DNA from 4 places in the Pseudoalteromonas sp. DY56-GL79 genome. Region 1 is predicted to be linked to each of the others. Evidence: predicted binding sites of a transcription regulator. Region 1 holds the regulator's gene; each other region holds the start of a gene.
What was found. The regulator sigma-54, encoded in region 1, starts transcription at its own class of promoters, with help from an activator protein. The targets are predictions, from matches to a motif close to GTTGGCACGNNNNTNGNNT.
Positions count from the first base shown of each region.

Region 1 (5,315 bases):
GTGTGGTAACCAAGTTTGTACAAAGGTTTGGATCTGCCAAGTAAACTTTTGCACGATGCTGTGACTCGACAAATAGTCTTTGACTGGCTGATCTAGGCCAGTTAGCGGCTTAAGCTCAGGCTCCCAATGTGGGTTGGGCAAAAAGCGCGCATCAAAAACGTAATCCGCTTGTTTTGGGATGCCGTGTTTAAAGCCGAAAGATTCAAAGGTAATAATGAGTTGTTTGTCTTTCTTACCTAAGATTTTTTCGCGGATATCTTCCGCAAGTTGATGAACGCTCAGGCCTGTAGTATCAATGAGAAAATCAGCGCGTGTGATCAACACGTCTAACAATTCCCGTTCTTTCTTTATCGCAACATCTAATGGAAGATTATGTAGTGAAAGAGGGTGCAAACGGCGTGTTTCTGAGAAGCGTTTTATCAGGGTTTGATCGTCACTGTCTAAATAAAACAGGGTAGGTTTGGCGAAACCAGGCAAGTATTCAAGAATGTCATTAAACTCGTCCTGTTCTTTAGGCAAGTTTCTAACATCAATACTGACTGCAATTTTATTATAATTGTCGGAAACGCTGCGGACTAAAGACGGCAGTAAATTGACTGGAATGTTATCTACACAATAGTAGCCTAAGTCTTCCAATACTCGAAGCGCTACAGATTTACCAGAGCCTGAGCGGCCACTGATAATGATAAGCTCGAGTCCTTTTTCTTCATCACTCATCAAGTTCACCTTGGATCACTGCATATAACTCGTCATCACTTTTTGCTTGCCTAAGCATTTTGCAAAAAGACTTGTCTTTGAGTGTATCAGCAATCGCCGCTAAGGTCTTCAGGTGCTGTTGATTATCACCTTCGGGTACGATGAACGCGACAAAAATATCGACAGGCTGCTTATCTATGGCTTCAAACTGGATCCCTTGCTCGCTAACAAGCACCATTGCAAGGATTTTATCCAAACCTTCAAGTCTACCATGAGGAATGGCAATACCTTTACCGATCCCTGTGCTGCCTAATTTCTCTCGCGCCATTAAAGCGTCTAAGATAGCATGCTGACTGGTATTTGGAATTTGGCTATGAGCCAGTTCGCTGATGTATTCTAAAATACGTTTTTTGCTATTAAAAAGGACCGCAGCTTTACTGCAGTCCTTGTTCACCAATTCACTTAATTTCATCTTAGTGTCGAGTGAGCTTCTCTTTGTGTTTAATAACTTGACGATCTAGCTTGTCGATAAGGCCATCAATTGCGGCATACATATCTTGATGCTCTGTTGATGCAAATAGCTCGCCGCCGTTTACGTGTAATGTTGCTTCTGCTTTTTGTACTAGCTTCTCGACATCAAGGATCACATGCACGTTATTGATATGATCAAAGTGCCTTTCTAGCTTCGCAAACTTGTTGGTGACATAGTCTCTTAATGAGTCAGTAATTTCTACATGGCGACCAGTTAGATTTAGTTGCATAAGCATTTTTCCTTCTTGGTTTTTACGTCTTATATCAAGCTTTTACGCTGATTTGACGGTGGAATGGCTAGGGATTCACGATATTTTGCAATCGTACGTCTCGCTACCTTAATTCCTTGCTCAGCTAAGATATCTGCAATTTTGCTGTCACTCAATGGTTTCGCGGTATTTTCTGCAGCTATCAGCTTTTTGATAAGTGCTCTAATTGCTGTAGAAGAGCACTCACCTCCATTTTCTGTACTTACATGGCTAGAGAAGAAGTACTTCAGCTCAAATATTCCCCGAGGTGTATGCATGTATTTTTGTGTTGTCACACGGGAAATTGTGGACTCATGCATCTCAACCATTTCAGCAACATCATTTAGCACCATAGGGCGCATTGCTTCGGGGCCATGTTCAAAGAATGCCTGTTGTTGTTGCACAATGCAATTGGTAACTTTTAATAAAGTATCATTTCGGCTTTCTAAGCTTTTAATAAACCACTTCGCTTCTTGTAAATGTGAGCGAATAAACTGACTATCTGTACTGGATTTCGCTGTTCTAGACATCGCAGCATAATGGTCGTTTACTTTTATTTTAGGCATAGCATCAGGATTTAGCTCTACGACCCAACGACCTTTTACTTTTTTCACCGATACGTCAGGGATCACATATTCAGGCTCTTCATGAATAATGCTTGCCGCTGGTTTTGGGTTAAGACTATGAATTAACGTCATGACCTCTTTGAGATCGGCTTCTTTAAGGCGTGTTTTCTTAGTCAAAGTTCGATAGTCACGGCTGGCAAGCAAGTCGATATGCTCTGTCAGGATCATTTTCGTTTCGGCAATCCATGGCGTATCTGGGGCGAATTGATTTAGCTGAATACACAAGCATTCTTGTAAACTACGCGCTGCGATACCGACAGGATCGAAAAGCTGAATACGTTTGAGCACGGCTTCGACTTCATCCAGCTCAATAGGCTCTTCGCTACTCTCATCATTAATGCTTTCTAAAATGTCTTCGCAAGACAGTGTTAAAATGCCTGACAGGTCGACCGCTTCAATAATCGCAATCGCAATCGCTCTATCTGTTGGACTAAATGGTGTCAGCTCAAGTTGCCACATGAGATAGTCGTGGAGAGATTCAGAGGTTTCCCCTTGATAAACATTATCGTCATCGGGAAGTGGGCCTGAGCTTGCAGCGGGCGCTGCACTCATATACTCGTCCCAAGTGACATCCATGGCGAGGTCATCGCTCACCGTGTCTTTGCTCATGGCTGTATCTGAGTCTATCTCATAGTCACTAACCTGCACTTCATCGCTTGAATCTTGATTGTCGTCAGCACTGCTCTTTTCTTGACTGTGTTGGTCAGTGTTTTCGCCGTCAGTATTATCACCTTCTTCCACTTCCAACAATGGATTGCTGTCTAATGCTTCTTGTATTTCTTGTTGCAGATCCAATGTACTAAGCTGCAGCAAGCGAATGGCTTGTTGCAGTTGTGGAGTCATTGTAAGTTGCTGCCCCATGCGCAGCTGTAATGATTGCCTCATGTATCTCTAACAATCCTTTTTAACAGTTATTAATACTACGTCTTAACTATAGCTTGAATTGTTCGCCTAGGTAGACATCTCTTACGGTTTGATCTGCCAAAACATGTTCTGGCGTGCCTGCAGCGATTAACTCACCATGTGAAACGATGTAGGCTTTTTCACATACGTCCAGTGTTTCTCTAACGTTATGATCGGTGATTAGCACACCGATACCGCGGTTTTTTAGGTGCTCTATGATTGTCTTTATATCTAACACCGAAATAGGATCAACACCAGCAAAAGGTTCATCTAACAGGATAAACTTAGGGTTAGCGGCTAAAGCGCGAGCAATTTCTACGCGTCTTCTTTCGCCTCCCGACAATGCCATGCCCTGTGAGTCGCGAATGTGTTGGATATTAAACTCATCCAGTAACTCGTTTAGTTCAGCTTCTCTTTCAACTTTAGATAAGTCTTTTCGAGTTTCTAAAATCGCCATCAAATTTTGATAGACCGTGAGTTTTCTAAAGATCGAAGACTCTTGCGGTAGATAACCAATACCAAGTCGCGCGCGGCTGTGCATTGGTAGCAAAGTGATATCTTCGTCATCAATCTGAATAAAACCTTTGTCGCTTGGTACTAACCCTACAATCATATAAAAGGTCGTGGTTTTACCTGCGCCATTCGGGCCCAATAAGCCTACAATGCTGCCAGCTTGAACACTTAAGCCAACATTTTTGACGACCTGGCGGCCTTTATAACTCTTTGCTAGACCAGTTGCTTTGAGCTCGCTCATTAATTGTTACCTTCTTCCTGCGCTTTTTTATCTTTTGCGTCTTTTTTGTCATCAACAGGAACAAGGATGGTTCTTACACGGGAATCTTCTTGGTCTGAGCGCTCAGCACTGATCAGTTGCTTTTCAATGTCATAGGTGATGACCTGAGCATTGATTTTTTGCCCAGTTTGATTGATTTCCGCATCGCCAGAAATGACTAAGGTGCCTTTCGCAACGTCGTAGCGAATTTCGTTTGCTTTGGCTTCTAGCAAATTACCATCAGGTTGACGTTCGCTGAAAATAGCTGGGCTGCCAGTTGCAACAAGCAGTTGCTTGTTAGTACCAAGCTCCGCGCGGCGATGGACTTCTAGGCGATCGGCATTTATTTTTCTGTTGCCATGAATAATAACAACATTCTGTTCAAAAATACCGATGTTGCTTTGCAGTTGAGCTTGCTGACGGCCAGCATCAATAATGACTTCATTTTGTTCTGCAGCAATTACTAGAGTAGAACTTGCAAGCAAGCCGATGAAAACTAGTTTGTTAATGATTTTACTGGTCATAATAAATTGTCTTTGTGTGGTTGATGAGTTCGATCACTTGCTTTTGTAGATCCGCATGCAGTCCTTTACCCGTGATCCTAAGACTAGGACCCGTGATAACGACAGGGTGTTCCGACTTCATCAATTTTTGCTTAATTTCAACTCTTACATTATCGGCATTGATATCGGTGATCATGGCGTTAGGCGTTAAATTCTTTGCCAGCACATTGCCCTCTAATATCAAGGTATTGTTTTCGTACAGTGTTGCTTCTAATGCACTTATTTGCCAATTTTGCTCACCGTTATATAAGGTGAAAATAGGCTTTTCAAAGTGACTAAAGCCAAGATCTTGATACAACTCCATCTTATCAGCAGTTACCTGATAGTTTAATAAGCCATTTTCACTATAGGTCGTTTGCTGAAGTGTGGTTGCAACATAATCGGGCTTAGCTAACGGTTCATCTTCTTTTGCTGAGTCCGCCTCTGATGGATTAAACATGGGCGACCACATCCATACCATTATTGAAGCGAAAACAATGAGTAAGATGACACGCAATACGGTCATGTACTTGATCCTTTGGAAGTCAATAAGTGATTTTGGCTGAGCATTAGAAGATCAGTCAGTTCTCTCACAGCACCAAAACCACCAGGCATCAAAGTGGTGTAGTGGGCGATACGTTTGACAAGAGGATGTGCATCATTGACGGCAACGGCAAAACCGACCTGTTCCATTACGGGTAGGTCTGGACCATCATCGCCAATATATGCAATTTCGTCATCACTAAGGTTGAGCTTAGTCTTCAATTCATCATATGCCACTAACTTGTTTTCTTGGCCTTGGTAAATATAAGTTACATTTAAACTAGTCATGCGTTGCTGAACTATTTGTGAATGTCTACCTGTGATAACGGCGACTTCGATACCACTATCAATCAAGGCTTTAATACCAAACCCGTCTTTGGTATTAAATGCTTTCAGTTCTTCACCATTGTTACCAAGGTATATACGTCCATCTGAGAATACGCCATCAATATCG
Region 1 is NZ_JANHZS010000006.1:55,802-61,116, forward strand. Features, by position in the region: gene rapZ (RNase adapter RapZ) at 1-717, opposite strand, end outside; gene ptsN (PTS IIA-like nitrogen regulatory protein PtsN) at 710-1,168, opposite strand; gene hpf (ribosome hibernation promoting factor) at 1,170-1,457, opposite strand; gene NO992_RS05820 (RNA polymerase factor sigma-54) at 1,487-2,986, opposite strand; gene lptB (LPS export ABC transporter ATP-binding protein) at 3,033-3,758, opposite strand; gene lptA (lipopolysaccharide transport periplasmic protein LptA) at 3,758-4,300, opposite strand; gene lptC (LPS export ABC transporter periplasmic protein LptC) at 4,290-4,844, opposite strand; gene kdsC (3-deoxy-manno-octulosonate-8-phosphatase KdsC) at 4,841-5,315, opposite strand, start outside.

Region 2 (5,315 bases), on a different contig from region 1:
TCATCCAATAAAGCATCAATATCGTCATCAGCAAGATCACTAGGCTCTTCTTCTAATTCCGGCAACGTATCTTCTTGCGCTTCATCCAATAAAGCATCGATATCATCACCAGCTAGATCATCGGACTCGTCTTCTAATTCCGGCAACGTATCTTCTTGCGCTTCATCCAATAAAGCATCGATATCATCACCAGCTAGATCATCGGACTCGTCTTCTAATTCCGGCAACGTATCGTCCTGCGCTTCATCTAATAAAGCATCAATATCATCACCAGCAAGATCACCGGATTCTTCTTCTAATTCCGGCAACGTATCTTCCTGCGCTTCATCCAATAAAGCATCGATATCATCACCAGCAAGATCACCGGATTCTTCCTCTAATTCCGGCAACGTATCTTCCTGCGCTTCATCCAATAAAGCATCGATATCATCACCGTCGAGCATATCTGACTCTTCGTTAATTTCAGCTAACGTATCGTCTTGCACTTCATTTAACAGGGCATCAATATCATCACCCGCAAGCTCAGTGCTTGGTTCCTCAAAATCAGGCAATGCATCATCGTCAGCATCTTGAGAGGCATCAAGTAGCGCATCGATATCATCGGCATCGACTAAGCTCTCACTATCAAAATTGCCGCTAAATTCGGGCTCTTCATCTAGCGCACCGTCAAGAATTGAATCGATATCATCATCGTTTGCAACAGCACCAGCTTGCTCATCAGCGAGTTCCTCGCTCAGGGCTGCAAGGGCATCATCACTAACATCAATTTCTTCATCTTGAGACTCATTGAACAAATCATCAAGATCGCTGTCACTTAAAATATCTTGGCCATCATCAACATCAAGCGAAACTTCATCACCAGTCTCGTCAAAGCTCTGTTGCATAAAGTCTTCGTCATGATCATCATCAAACGAAATATCTTCATTTAGTAAGCTATCTAATTCATCTTGGTCTAACGTATCACTTCCTTCATCGAAGTCGTCATCAAGTGAGTCAAAGGTAATTTCATCGTCTTCAGGTAAGATATCGTCATCTAACTGTACGCTTGCGCCCAGTGCGTCTTCATCGTCGCCCATTCCGATATCAAGTGGGTCTGGCTCAGGGTCAAATGCAGTCGCAGCGGTTGCAGCTCCCGCCGCCGCAGCGCCTGCAGCCACAGATGGTGTTTGCGGAAGAAAATCGTCGTCATCTGTCGACGCTTGAGATTGATTTCTTCGGCGTAGAAACATAACGAATCCAGCAATTGCCAGTAGTGCCGGTAATGTGGCAAGTAACGCAATGCCAGCTGGTGAGCTAAAGAATGTGCTTAACTCGCTACTTTCTTGCGCTTTTGCCTGAGCTGCCTGCTGATCAATCATTTCATTTTGCAAGTCAATAACAGCCTTGAGCTGTTGCTGGATTTCGCTGTCTTTACCAAGTTGGGTACGAACCGTTTGAAGTTCAGTAGAAATAGCGCCGAGCTGCTGTTTTAATTTATTGTTTTCGGATAGGATTTCTTCAACATTACGCACCGAGGATTTGAACTCTTTTTGTAAGTCCATCAGGCGCATGTCCTGTTCCATTTTTAAAGAGCGCAGTTGATTAGTCAGGTCTTCTTTTGCTTCTTCTACATCGACTTTACGAGCTTGTGTAACCTTTTTTTCGGCTTCGTTTATTGCATTTGGATTCAATAACCCCTTACGCTTCATTTCCCAAAGTTTGTCATCTTGATCCGACTTTTGCTTTGCCAACTCAGGGTTAACACTGCGAATTTCATTGATGGTAGGAATACGTAAATACGCCCCATCCTGCATATGGTTGAGGTTTTTATCTAGAAATGAATTAGGATTTTTATCGTAAAGCGCCTTCATCACCTGATAAATGGTGACCGAGTCATCTGGTCGCACTTTTTGTGCTATACGCCACAATGTATCCGTGGGTCTGATAGGCCCTATTGACCGACCTTGAGCCCCATAATCAACCCCTTTAGGGCCTTTTAGCACTACCCCCTCTTGGGTATATACTGGTGTGGCAATCAGTGCGAATACAAAGATACTAAATAAGGCTAAACCGCGCATGCCGATCCTTTACTCAAATGTTTAACACCCGTTAAACGACGTTTTATTATTATGGCTTTGAAGCAAGCTCTATTCCAAATGCAAACTATAAACCAGATATGTTGGAATATCCATTGCAACGTATTGAAAGTTAACATGGTTATAATGCTTTTTACTGATTTTGGAATAGCTGATATAGGTGAAGAATAGTCAAGTATTTGACTTAACGGCAAACTTCTTGGCAGAAGTTTGCCGTTATAGCGCGGAAAAGTAAGCAAAACTCTGCTTACTTTGCGATATCAATGGGTACTTATAGATAGCTTTCTATCAGGGCTTCTGCAATTTGGATGCTATTTGTTGCGGCACCTTTTCTAGTGTTGTCTGATACCACCCATAAGTTTAAGCCTAGTGGATGTGAAATATCTTGCCTTACACGACCTACATAGACGGTATCGTTACCACTTGCATCACTTACCGGTGTTGGGTAATCATTTTCGTCTTCAATTAGCTCAACACCCGGCGCATCAGCAAGTAACTGCTTAACATGTTCAAGATCATAAGGCATGCGCGTTTCAAGATGAATGGCTTCAGCATGACCGAAAAACACAGGAACGCGAACCGCAGTCGGGTTAACCAAAACACTCGAATCGCCCAAGATTTTTTGCGTTTCCCACACCATCTTCATTTCTTCTTTGGTGTAACCATTTTCTTGGAACGCATCAATTTGAGGAATGACATTAAAAGCGATTTGTTTGCTAAATACTTCGTTTTCCATCGGTCTTGCATTCATTAAGTTTGCAGTTTGCTTAGCCAACTCATCTACCGCTTCTTTACCTGCGCCAGATACCGCTTGGTAAGTTGAGACATTAATTCTGTCAATGCCATAGGCATCATAAATTGGTTTAAGTGCCACTAGCATTTGGATTGTAGAGCAGTTTGGATTAGCAATGATGTTACGATTTCTAAAATCTGCAAGACTGTCTTTATTCACCTCAGGAACTACTAATGGAATATCAAAGTCGTATCTGAAATGTGAGGTGTTATCTATCACAATGCAGCCAGCTTCAGCGGCGATTGGTGCATATTTCTCTGACACGGCACCACCCGCTGAAAACAAACCGATATGGGCATTAGAAAAATCGAATTCTTCAACATCCAGAACTTCGATTCTTTCACCCATAAAGTCAATTTCTTCACCCGCGCTTCGGCTACTCGCGAGTGGGTACAATGTGTCTACAGGAAACTTTCGTTCCGCTAGTAATTCGATAATTTGCTTGCCAACAAGACCTGTTGCGCCAAGTACCGCAACATTATATTTTTGCGACATTATTTTTCCTCATTCTGTAATATACCAACCACAGCACTTAACTCTTGCGCTCAGAAAAGCCAAGTTGGTAAAGCTTTTCACTGATTGGTGAGTCATCATTAACTGCAATTGTACTAAATTCTCGGCGCACGGGATATGCCTTACGCAAGGTATCAAAGCCCAATGTGTTTAGCTGTTTTCTCATGATGCCATCATCGCGACGAATGTCATAAACAAGATGCGCTAAATTGACAATATCCTGCTCGTTGGCTGTGCTTTGCAATTGGCAGCCAGTGACACTTGGCTTAGGAAGAAAATCACTAATCGTTTTGCAGGCTGGTAAATCGAATTCTCGGCATACGGCTTCATATAACATTTGCGTGCCTCGTGCCTTGCCTTCTAGCGTGTGGCCGGCTATATGTACAGAAGCAAAACGAGTATATTGCAATAATGGCTGTAAAATATTCGGCTCATTTTCCCAAACGTCTAAGATCAGCTCGAGCGCGTGCCCCTCCTCTACAGCGTGCAAAAGCGCTTGATTATCGATAACATTTCCCCGGCTTGCATTGATTATCACCGTGCCTGGCTTTAATGCCGCTATCCGCGATGCATCAAGTAAATGAACCGTTTTATGCGGGCCCTGCTTAACTAATGGAACGTGAAATGTCACGATATCCGCGCGAGCTAAGGCTTCATCTAGAGCTATATGTGAATCCAATGTCCCTGCTTGCTGCCTTACGGGGTCACACAATAATATCGTAAGACCAAGTCCTTTAAGCTTTGAAGCCAAACACGCGCCAATATTACCAACACCAACGATGGCGATCGTTTTATCTTGAAGTGGCGTGGAGGTTTCTTGTGCGTATGCAAGTAAAGCGCTTATCACGTACTCGGCAACAGCTATCGCATTACAACCCGGTGCGCTGCTGAACGAGATATTGGCGCTGGCCAACAATGAGGTATCAATATGATCAATCCCTATTGTCGCAGTCCCCACAAATTTCAGTTTATCGGCTTGTGCTAACAGGGCTTTGTTGACCTTAGTAACTGAGCGAGTCAACAGAATATCGACATTTTTTAGCTCGTCAGGTTGAAGGCTACGGCCATCAAACCGAGTTACCTCACCAATTTCACAGAAGAATGACTCAACTAAGGGCATATTTTGATCGGCTAATATTCGCATGCGGGTTTCCTGTCACCTATTGTCTCGAGTACTCAGGCGATAACACATCGCCTGAGTCGAGTTTAACATGGCAAGGTAGGCGACTAATAATAAAACCTTTTATTTTGTGTCACCGTTTTATTGCAACCAAAGGCTATTGCAAAAAACATCACACAGCATACAAAAACGACCGCTCCCTTAAGACTTAACCAACCTCCTGAATCAAGTAAAGGACAAAACGTCATGGCCAACACGTTAATACAACACAATAATAAAGCCCAACGGGTATAAGCACGGTAGCCAAGTAATGCAGCAAACAGGCTGCTAAAAACATTAAAAATTACCGCTTCAGGAAAGAGGTGAAAGGCCGACAACATAGCCGTGAAGGCCAAAATAGTGACTAGATAAAAAATACTCTGCTGCATCTTGTTTCTCCTTAACATGGACAGCAATATCAACCGCTACACTAGGGCGTGGCGGTATATCCTAACTCACATAGCGACCAAAAAAATGGACTGCATTTGCTACTCCTTAGCAATTCTTAAAAGCACCATTTCGTGGCTATGCTTAACCCAATTGTAGAAACATTAACGTGTATTTCAATGCAAATCAGACATGAAGTTTTGGCAATTATAATGCACAGATAACGAACTTCTCTGAAAGAAATTTCATGTGCATTTTCGTCATATTGCACTACGTTCATTACACTTAACTATCGATCAGTAATTAATAGCGTTGAAAATTCTCTCAGGTTATAGCTGGGGGTGTAATCATGTAATCATGTAATCAATAACTTTTAAATTACTGACAT
Region 2 is NZ_JANHZS010000002.1:31,848-37,162, reverse strand. Features, by position in the region: gene NO992_RS01510 (FimV/HubP family polar landmark protein) at 1-2,057, opposite strand, end outside; gene NO992_RS01505 (aspartate-semialdehyde dehydrogenase) at 2,347-3,363, opposite strand; gene NO992_RS01500 (4-phosphoerythronate dehydrogenase) at 3,401-4,525, opposite strand; gene NO992_RS01495 (DUF6419 family natural product biosynthesis protein) at 4,609-4,929, opposite strand.
Region 2: a site for sigma-54 is predicted at 2,118-2,136, ahead of NO992_RS01510 (FimV/HubP family polar landmark protein). Genes of this name have one in related genera too.

Region 3 (5,315 bases), on a different contig from region 1:
AGACTCTTGTGGAAGAGCCAGGACTGAGTCAAAGGGGAAATAATTGGGAGGCTATAAATTAGCCATCAGTACTGCTTAAAATTGATACTCAATAGAGACTGCTGCTACGTCCATATCTGGATCAATATCGTCTTCAAGTTCGTAGCGCGTATATTCTAAACGCATGTTAATGTTTTCGTTTAGGTGGAACTCTACACCGGCACCATAAAGCCAGTCGCCACCTTCAAGGTTAGATGAAACACGACCCACAGCTGGAATATCAGCATAGATATCTGCATCCCATTCAAGCCAACCACCTTTTGCGTAAACTGAAAAGTATTCGTTTAATGGGGCTGAGAGACGTGTAGATAAAGAAATACCGTCGATTTCAGCAGAGTTGTCAATGTCACTTGCTTCGTCGAAGTTTTCATAGGCAAGTTCAAAGCTCCAATATGGATTGATTTTTGTACCCACATACGCTTTTAACATAGACGAGTCATCATCGAACGAGGTGTCGTTCTCACGATCTTCCCACTGAAAAGAGTATTGGCCATAACCGATACCTGTATAAATTTTATAATCTTCTAGTCCAAAATCAGACTCCGCGTGAGCAGCGGTAGATGCAAGACCTAGAGAAGCTAGTAGCGCAGCGGCAATAGTTAATTGTTTCATCTTTACTCCTTAAATCAATATAAATATGGGAGGGGGGAGTACCCCCTCAAATCAAAATTGCTTATGATTTTTTAGTAACGCGAAGGTTATCTTTTACATCTTTAACGTCATTGGCGTTTTTTGCGATTTGCACAGCAAGTTTACGCTCCGCTTCGCTGCCAACATGACCGTTTAGTGTTACGACTAAACCTTCCACATCAACATCGATGTCAGTACCATCTACATCTGTGTCAAACAGGTAGCGAGACTTAATTACTGTTGCGATTTTTGCGTCAGTAAAGCCGCTATCGCTTTCGTAGTTACGCTCTTTTTTGCGTTCATCGGACATATCCACGATAGTCAGGTCGTTTTTCACTTCTTTTACGCCGTCGATACCTAGTACCAGTTCTTCAGCTAGCTTTTTGTCTACTGAGTGTTCAACTTTACCAGTTAGCACTACAACGCCATTTTTTACATCTGTGTTAATGTCAAAGTTGTTCAGCTCACCGTTGAAAAGTAGCGTCGCTTCTGCTTTACCGTCTATCCAAGCATCGCTTGCTTCTTTTTCCCAAGAATTATCAGCAGCGAACGCTGAAGCAGTAGTAAGTGAAGATACAAGTACAGTTGCAATTAATGTCTTTTTCATAATTAAACTCCTTTAATTTCGTAGTCGAATTACCTATTGCAGCTGTTGTGCCATGTTGTAAATTATTGAATTTTATGTGTTTTTATTTTGTTGGTAAGTTTTAAGGAAGAATTTACCGAGAAAATGTGTACATTACTTTGTAATAATTACCTTTTTCATGAACGGCTAATTAATATCAGTAGGAATGATTACTGCATTCTATCTTTGTCGCGTACTTATATAGGAATGAGTAATTATGAATTTAGAAAAATTTTGGACGTTAATTAATGATAAGTTAATCTCTTGGCTTGAATCCGGTGTGCAGTTACTACCGAATATGATCCTAGCCTTAATGATACTAATATTCTTTACAGTGCTGGCTAAAATATCAACAATCTGGTTTTCTAAAGCGATTAAAAAAGCAATAAAGACAGAACAAGTTGCTTCTCTTATTAGTTCCATATTTAAAGTCTCTATTATTACCATTGGGATTTTCTTCGCTTTAGATATAGTAAAACTATCAGGTGCCGTAATGTCACTGTTGGCTGGGGCGGGGATCATTGGCCTTGCTATTGGCTTTGCATTCCAAGATATGACCGAGAACCTCATCGCTGGATTTGTGATGGGAGTCAGAAAGCCCTTTATGGTCGGTGACATTATCAGAACCAAGGATTGCTTTGGCACGGTAAGTAAAATCAATTTGAGAAATACCTTAGTAGAAAACTTTTACGGCCAGCTGTCTTATATTCCCAACAAAATTCTCTTTAAGAATGAGTTACAAAACTACACTAAGCTTGGTAAGCGAAGAATAGAAGTACCAGTTGGTATCTCTTATGCGGATGACCCAGAACAAGCCCGAGAGGTGATTGTTGAGGCAATTAACAAGCTTGATTTCGTAGTAAACCAAAAAGAAACGGATGTCTATGCTGAGTCTTTTGGTGATAGTTCTATCAATCTACTCGTGTGGTTTTGGATAGACTACCCAGCTGATCCCGGCTTTATGGTGGTCAGGCACCAAGCAATTTGTACAATTAACCGTGTTTTAGCCGATAACGATATCTTAATTCCTTTCCCTATTAGGACGATGGACTTCAATGCCAAAGGCAGCACGACCTTAAGTGCGCAATTATCACAGGAATAATTTACATCTAGTTTGTAATATTTTCACCGGTCTGAAAGTGCTTATATTAAAAACCCTTGTAAAATAAAGGTTTATAATTTGGCATTTAATCTGCATTGACGAAAGGGACAGAAAATAATATTTGCAAAATGCACTTATTAAATATTGCAACGAAAGGAGTTATTTATGGCAGATTCAAATTACGACATGGAGCCGGTAAAAGAGCTCATTAAAGTATTAAATGGTGGTGTTGATTTTTACACCGAAGCTAAAAAGAAGCTAGATAATATCGAATTAAACCGCGTATTTGACCAAATGATTGTAGATAAAGCGCAAGCAATCTCGGATCTACAACCATTTGTTCTTATTGACGAGGGTGAAATCGAGACTGATTCAGCGCTTAGCATCGATATTCGTGAATCGTACACCAAGTTGGTTGGTATGGTGAGCACCGACAAAGAGCACACCTATATTTCTCAGCTAGAAGAAGTGGAAGATAAAGTGTTGAGCAAGCTTGATAAATCGCTAAGTAAAGATCTTCCACCTAAATGCAAGAGTGTATTACTGCAAATTCAAACCAGAATGCAAGCTTGTCACGATCAAATGAAGCAGTTGCAAGAGCTAACTGCCTAAGGAGAATGTTATGTTGAGTTGGGCTGTAATGTTTTTATTCCTAGCACTTGTCGCAGCCGTGTTAGGTTTCACCGGAATCGCGGGCGCTGCGGCAGGTATGGCGAAAATTCTATTCTTTGTGTTTATCGCCTTTATGATTATTTCGTTTATTTTTGGTAAAGCACGCGCTCCCAGATAAAAGGGATTTAACGTTCTAAAACGGTTTTAGGAGATAGATTATGAAATCAGCAATTACATTAGCTAAAGCATTTGGTTTTGTTTCAATTTTAGCACTTTTTGGTTGTAGTGAAGGCCCAGCGGAAGATGCGGGTGAGCGTTTCGATGAAACGGTGCAGGAAGTGGAAAACAGTGTAGAAGATGCCTGTGAAGATGTAAAAGAGAACCTGAACGCAGAAAACGAAGAGTGTTAAGCAAAAACAATTTCGACGTGGAATGTAAGAGGAGAAGCCGATAAAGCTTCTCCTCTTTTTTGTAATAAGTTTAAAATCAATACCCTAAAAAGGGGGGACACAGTAAATAAATATGATGCACATCAAAATCACGCTGCTTAATCTGCAATTAATATTGTAATCTACGAACTTTGAGTAATACTTTATTTCTATGTTTACTCAATAAAAATCAGATTATGCTAAATAGGGTTTCAGTTAAAAGCAGATTGTTGTCGCTTTCAGGCATACCTGCTGTGTTTTTTATTCTTGCAACCATCTTCACAATCGGAACATTATCAAACCTTATCAATTACATTGACCGTATTTATGACGACAGAGTTGTACCGCTTAGACAAATAAAAGTGGTGTCAGATAACTACGCGGTGGTTATTGTGGATACGTTTCACAAGTTACGAGGCCATCAACTATCCAATGGTGCTGCGTTAAAGCAAATCGAAGAAGCTAAGAATATCGCTGAAAAAGAGTGGAATAGCTATTTGTCCACGGACCTTACGAGCGAAGAGCGAAGCTTAGTAAAGCAAGTTGAAAAAGCAGAATTAAGTGTCAAACAACTGCTGTCTAATTATATTAACCGAGTTAACGCAAATACCTTTGAAGAAATTCCTTACGATAAATTTGTACATGACCTCTATGCGGCCTTCGATCCGCTTAGCGAAAGCTACAGTGCCCTAATTGAATTGCAGCTTACTGAAGCGAGTGCGCTTCGGAACGTCGGTCGCTCAGAAGCCAGTGCGACAAAAGCGGCGATGATTATCTCTTCCGTTGTTATTGTGGTAGTAATGGTGCTAATTGGCATGTTGATATTTAGGTCAATTAATGAACCACTTAGCCGCTTACGTATGCGTATTGGTAATATTGCAAGAGATGCAGATTTAACACAACGAGTGGTAGTTGAGGGGCAAGATGAGTTAAGCCAGATAGGGAATGACTTCAATACCATGGTGTCTAGCTTACATGAGCTAGTTACCAATCTAGTCACAATCGTGAATAGCCTTTCTACGACCTCGAACGAGTTGAATGGTATCAGTCAGTCGATTGCGGGCACTTCGCAAGAGCAAGAGCAGCAAACAGTGATGATTGCAACCGCAGCAACAGAAATGAGTAGTGCGATACAAGAAGTGGCGCATAATGCGATGAATACCGCGAACAAAGCTGAGATGTCCGGCAAGCTTGCGAAACAAGGGATGGATGTTATTTCGCAAAATATTCAGGCCATTGAGCGCCTTGCTAGTGAAGTAGGAGATAATGCGCAGTTAATTAAAGCGTTGAACGATCAGTCTAATGAAATCAACCAGGTTGTTTTAATGATCCAAGGTGTGGCTGAACAAACAAATCTTCTGGCATTAAACGCTGCAATAGAAGCGGCGAGAGCAGGGGAATCGGGCCGAGGTTTTGCGGTTGTTGCCGACGAAGTCAGGCAATTGGCACATAATACGCAAAAAGCCACAGAATCTATCCGCGATATGATCAGCAAGTTACAAGGCATGGCACAAAACGCAGTATCGTCGATGGAGAATGCGCAATCAAGTGCTGCTGCGGGGGTAGATAGGGCCAATGAGTCAGCTCAAATAATGACCGATATTGATAAGGCGGTGGATGAAATCGTTGGTATGAATATTCAGGTTTCAACGGCGACAGAAGAACAAACAACGGTGGTTGCGGAAATCAGCGAAAATATTAATGATTTCAGTAGCAGTATTTCTGAAATTACCCGAAATGCACAGAGTAATGCCGATGTAAGTAATGACTTAGAAGCGTTGGCTGAGCAGCTAAACAGTCAAGTGCTAGTGTTTAAAGTTTAATTATATTAGGGCCGGGTCTGTTTAAATCAAACGGCAAAGATCAACAGGCCCTAGAA
Region 3 is NZ_JANHZS010000009.1:33,908-39,222, reverse strand. Features, by position in the region: gene NO992_RS08005 (outer membrane beta-barrel protein) at 76-651, opposite strand; gene NO992_RS08000 (BON domain-containing protein) at 713-1,276, opposite strand; gene NO992_RS07995 (mechanosensitive ion channel family protein) at 1,512-2,396, shown strand; gene NO992_RS07990 (PA2169 family four-helix-bundle protein) at 2,562-3,008, shown strand; gene NO992_RS07985 (DUF1328 domain-containing protein) at 3,019-3,186, shown strand; gene NO992_RS07980 (hypothetical protein) at 3,227-3,418, shown strand; gene NO992_RS07975 (methyl-accepting chemotaxis protein) at 3,634-5,259, shown strand.
Region 3: a site for sigma-54 is predicted at 2,474-2,492, ahead of NO992_RS07990 (PA2169 family four-helix-bundle protein). Genes of this name have one in related genera too.

Region 4 (5,315 bases), on a different contig from region 1:
TAAAAATATCATCTTCTTGAATTTCATTACCTTGGAACAAAATCAGGGCACGTTGAATAACGTTGTCTAGCTCTCTTACGTTTCCAGGCCAAGTGTGCGAACTGAGCTTGCGCTTTGCACCGATGCTTAATATAGGTGTTGGCTTGCCTGCTTTTTGCGTATGTCTTACCAACAAATGCTCGGCTAACACAGCGATATCACCTGCTCTGTCCTTCAATGGCAACCACTCTAGCGGGAAAACATTGAGGCGATAATATAAATCTTCTCTAAATACCCCATCATCCACCGCTTCTTTTAAATCGCGGTTACTGGTTGCCAACACTCTGACATCCAGTGAAATGGTTTTTCTGCTGCCTAGACGCTCAACCTCGCGCTCTTGTAACACGCGAAGTAATTTTGCTTGTAATCCCAAATCCATCTCTGTGATCTCATCAAGCAAAATCGTTCCCTTTTGTGCTTGCTCAAATTTTCCAGGGCACGCTTGAATGGCACCTGTAAACGCCCCCTTTTCGTAACCAAATAGGGTCGCTTCGAGCATATTTTCCGGGATTGCAGCGCAGTTAATTGCGATAAAAGGCTCGTCTGCTCTGTCAGATTTATCGTGAATATAACGAGCCAACACTTCTTTACCTGAACCGCTTGGCCCAAGTACCATAACGCTGGCATCCGACTTAGCTACTTTTGCGGCCAGTTCAAGTAGTTTAATACTCTTTGGATCGGCAACAATGGGGCCGTCTGTCTCTTTTTCCTTCTCAGGTAAATAACGTCCAACCATATTAAGCAATACTTCTGGCGCAAATGGCTTCGCCATATAGTCGATAGCACCCAATCTCATCGCCTCAACCGCATCATCAATGGTCGCGTATGCTGTCATCATCAATACCGGTAATTCGGGATAGTTGAGTTTAATGGTCTTTAACAAGTCAAGCCCACTCATGGCACCCATTTGCACATCACTCACCACCAAAGAAAAGGTTTCCTGCTTTAGCAATAAAACGGCTTGTTCCGCACAACTTGCTTCTACGCACTCGATATTTGAAAGCTGCAATGTATCTATGAGTGCTTCTCTTAAACCAGCATCATCTTCAACAACTAAAACTCTGTTACTCATAGCTCCTCCGCCTCAATTAGTGGTAGTACCAAGCTAAAACGCGCGCCCTTACCTTCAACATTGTCTGCCTGCGCAAACCCTTTGTGTGCGTTAGCGACTGAATTAACCACAGCAAGTCCTAGCCCAGTCCCCTGCGACTTAGTGGTAAAAAATGGTTCAAACAACTTGTCTACTAAGGTTTCATCAATGCCAGGACCATTATCAACAACTGAGATACGTACATACTCGCCACACGGCTCGCGCTCTGCATTAAGTTCAATGTGTGCCGCACTGCCAATTATTTGAATACTGTTGTGGATCAGATTTTGGATCGCACTTGCAAGCGCCGTACGATTACCTAATATTTCGATATCTGGCTCAGGTAAAAATGCTTCCAACTTTGCTTGGTTAAGCTCAACCATAGCGTCAGCACCCGCTTTGACTTCACTCAATAACTGTTGCATTGACACTCGCTCAACCACTTGTTGTTCACCGCTTTTAGCAAACAGCAGCATGTCATTAACTTGGCTTTCTAAGTCTTTTAACCGAGACATCAACTTATCGTGAAACTTTTCTCGAGAAGCCGAAGGAAGGTTAGCTGCACCTAGATTTGCACCATATAACATCGCAGCCGATAACGGCGTACGCACTTGATGCGCCAATGAAGCAACCATTTTTCCTAACGCACTTAACCTTTGCATATGCGCAACACGGCTTTGAAGCCGGCGCGTCTCGGTAAGATCTGTCATCAAAATGAGTTGCCCAGGTTCTGGTGTTAGCGCAGTAATATCTAACTTAATTCTTCTGCCATCTTTAAGAGAGACTTCATGACCATCGTCCTGCTGTGGTCGAAATGAACGCTGAATAACGCTAAACCACTTTTCACCTTCGAGTGGTTCACCCAACATATCCATCGCGATTTGATTTGCCTTAGCAATCATACCTTGACCGTCAAGTACCACAACACCTGCAGGCATAGTATCAACGAGATGACTTAACCAACTCGCCTGCTGCCTAAGGTCGCTTAATTCACCGACGTAGGCTTCTTGCAGCAAACAGGGATTGTAGCGATTCGTCGTTGGTACAAATTGTGGATTAATAACATGTGCTAATGCCATTTTTCCGCTCTCTTAAAAATAAACTCAATGGATAAAAGCAAAAAACGATCCAACTTTATATTTCATTTAAAACATGGAGTTACGCAATGTTTAACAATATCAATTTATTGACACTGTTTTTATATACAGCATTATGATAGAGTTTTTGAAAGCCAAATGTGATGCCGCAATGAGTAGTTGGCGTAGTAAATCATTTAGCTTATTCATATTCACAATTAGATAGAAGAGAGCCAACAATGACAATACGATGCGGCTGGGTGGACGAGAGCAAACCCGATTATGTTGAATACCATGATAAGGAATGGGGAAGACCTGTACTGGATGACCAGAGCTTGTTTGAGTTTATCACATTGGAATCTGCACAAGCTGGCTTAAGCTGGTATACCATTTTGAAAAAACGTGAAGGCTATAGAAAAGCATTCCACGATTTTGATGTACACAAAGTGAGCCAGATGACAGAGCAAGATGTCGAGCAGCTATTAGCATTTGACGGAATTATCAGAAACCGCGCAAAAATCGCAGCCACGATAAACAACGCTAAGCGATTTATTGAAATTCAGCAAGAGTTTGGCAGCTTTGCAAAATACCAGTGGCAATTTGTTAATTACAAGCCTGTTATCAACCCCATGCGTGACAAACACGATGCCGTTGCCACCACTGAACTCAGCGACAAATTTGCCAAGGACTTAAAAAAACGTGGGTTTAAGTTTTTAGGCTCAACGACCGTGTATGCGCATATGCAAGCTTGCGGCATGGTTAACGACCATGCCGATAACTGTTTTTGCAAACAAACCATTATTGCCAGTTATCAAGACTTGGATTTTACTCGACTTTAAACAATAAAACACAAGGCCGCGTATTAAGCGGCCTTGCTGAGTTGATCCGGTAGTAATTGATGAACTATCAGTCACGATTGAGATTATACTTTTTCATCTTCTCAACTAATGTTGTACGGCGAACGCCCAAAATTTCAGCAGCGCGAGCAACCACATAATCGTAGCGCTCTAAAGCTTGAGTGATCAAATCAATTTCAAGCTCTGCTAAATATTCTTTTAACTCTATCCCCTCGTCCGGCAGTAAGCCAACATTCGATGCTTGCGGCGCAAAATCTTCCGCGACCATGTCCTCTTCGTCGTCACTAAAACCATCGCTAAATAGTTCATTGAACGCATCTTTTTCTAATAGTTCCTCTGGATATTCAGGCTCAAACGCTTCAACTTCTATATAGCGGTATTTTTGTGGTAAATCCGTCACATCGACAACCTTGTCTGGGAACATAATCACCATTCGTTCCACAAGGTTTGCAAGCTCTCGAATATTCCCAGGCCAAGCGTGCGACTTTAAGCTGTCTACGGCTCTATCCGTAAACTTAACCGAATTACCCGTTTGTTCATTTACTCTACGTGTTAGTTCTTTTAGCAGTAGCGCAATATCTTCCGCACGCTCGTTTAAAGAGGGGTTTTCAATGGGGAATACATTGAGTCTATAAAATAAGTCTTCGCGAAACTTGCCGTCTTCAATCATGGTTTCAAGATTACGGTGCGTTGCGGCAATCACACGAACATCGGCCTGAATAGGCTTTGTGCCCCCTACTCGTTCATAGGTGCGTTCTTGCAAAACTCGTAACAACTTCACCTGCATTTGCAGTGGCATATCACCGATTTCATCGAGAAAAAGCGTACCGCCTTGCGCAAGTTCAAAGCGCCCTTTTCTGGCTGAAATCGCGCCAGTAAACGCGCCTTTTTCATGACCAAAAAGCTCGCTTTCTAACAACTCCCCAGGGATAGCACCACAGTTAACTGGCACAAATGGTCCCTGCGCACGTTTAGACAATAAGTGTACGTTACGTGCAACCACTTCCTTACCGGTTCCCGATTCCCCCAAAATAAGGACATTGGCGTCGGTTTTAGCCACTTGAGAAATCAAGAAACGAACGTTTTTAACCGCTTCGGTTTCCCCAACTAAACCATCAAAGCTCTTATTTAGTAGCTTGTTCTCTTTGTTTGGAAGCATACGTAAATATTGCTGACAGTCATGTAGCAATTGCATCGTGACTTCTTGCCCAAAGGGTTCGGTGATGAGCCCTATCACATTCGGCAACGCAAGTAGTGGTCTGAGCGTTTCACCTATTAATAAAAATGGGACGGCTGGATGAGATTTTATTAGTGCTTCGTGTGTTAAGCTTTGCAAAGCGCCTAGCACAAAAATTGGTTCTTGGTTGTTATCAAGGATCTTGGGCTCATAACGCTCTTCGGCCAGCACTTCATTTGCTTGACCGACAAAACTAAGTGCCGCACCTAATCCGATCGCTCTTTTGTTGTTGTTATCTAAGATCAAGACCATTGCTTGAGAACCAATCTACTTAAAATTTTTTCAATAGTTAGATTGTAAGAGAGATTAAGGGGGATGCAATACCTAAGTGGCAACTTTTTGACATTAACGCCAAAAAATCGCCACTAGAGCTGTTCTATATCAATACTTTGGTATTAATTTATAATAAACCTAGTACCGATGATGCAGACTGATTAGCTTGACCACGCAAAGCAATAGAAGCTTGCGATAAAATATCGTTGGCAACTTGATCGCTCACCGCTTGCGCGTAATCGGTGTCTTGAATTCGACTTTGGCTAGCCGCAATGTTCTCACGTTGGTTACTTGCAGAGCGAATTGTACTAGATACCGCATTTTCAAATGCGCCAAGCTCCGCGCGTTGGCTGTTTAAATCCTCAGAGACTGTATCTGCCGCATCAATGGCAGCTTGTGCGCCCGCCTGCGTCGAAATGTCTACACTCAATATTGCATTGGCAAAACCACCATCAGTCTGCTGTAGCGACTGAGTCGTATTAGCGTCGGGACCTACCTGAAAACTACGAGGCTCACCGTCAAAAATTTGTGCGCCGCCAAATGTAGTATTTTCAAACGTTTCACTGATTTGCGTTTGCAGCTGCGACACTTCCTCTTGCAATGCTTGACGGTCACTATCTGTCAGCGCCCCATTACCGGCTTGAATCGATAATTCTCTAATTCGGGAAACCGCATCATTCACACCAGATAATGCCGAATCAGCGGTTTGCGAATACGAGATACCATCATATGCGTTACGAATG
Region 4 is NZ_JANHZS010000002.1:132,480-137,794, reverse strand. Features, by position in the region: gene NO992_RS01980 (sigma-54-dependent transcriptional regulator) at 1-1,111, opposite strand, end outside; gene NO992_RS01975 (PAS domain-containing sensor histidine kinase) at 1,108-2,208, opposite strand; gene NO992_RS01970 (DNA-3-methyladenine glycosylase I) at 2,445-3,044, shown strand; gene NO992_RS01965 (sigma-54 dependent transcriptional regulator) at 3,112-4,551, opposite strand; gene NO992_RS01960 (flagellin) at 4,700-5,315, opposite strand, start outside.
Region 4: a site for sigma-54 is predicted at 2,244-2,262, ahead of NO992_RS01975 (PAS domain-containing sensor histidine kinase). Genes of this name have one in related genera too.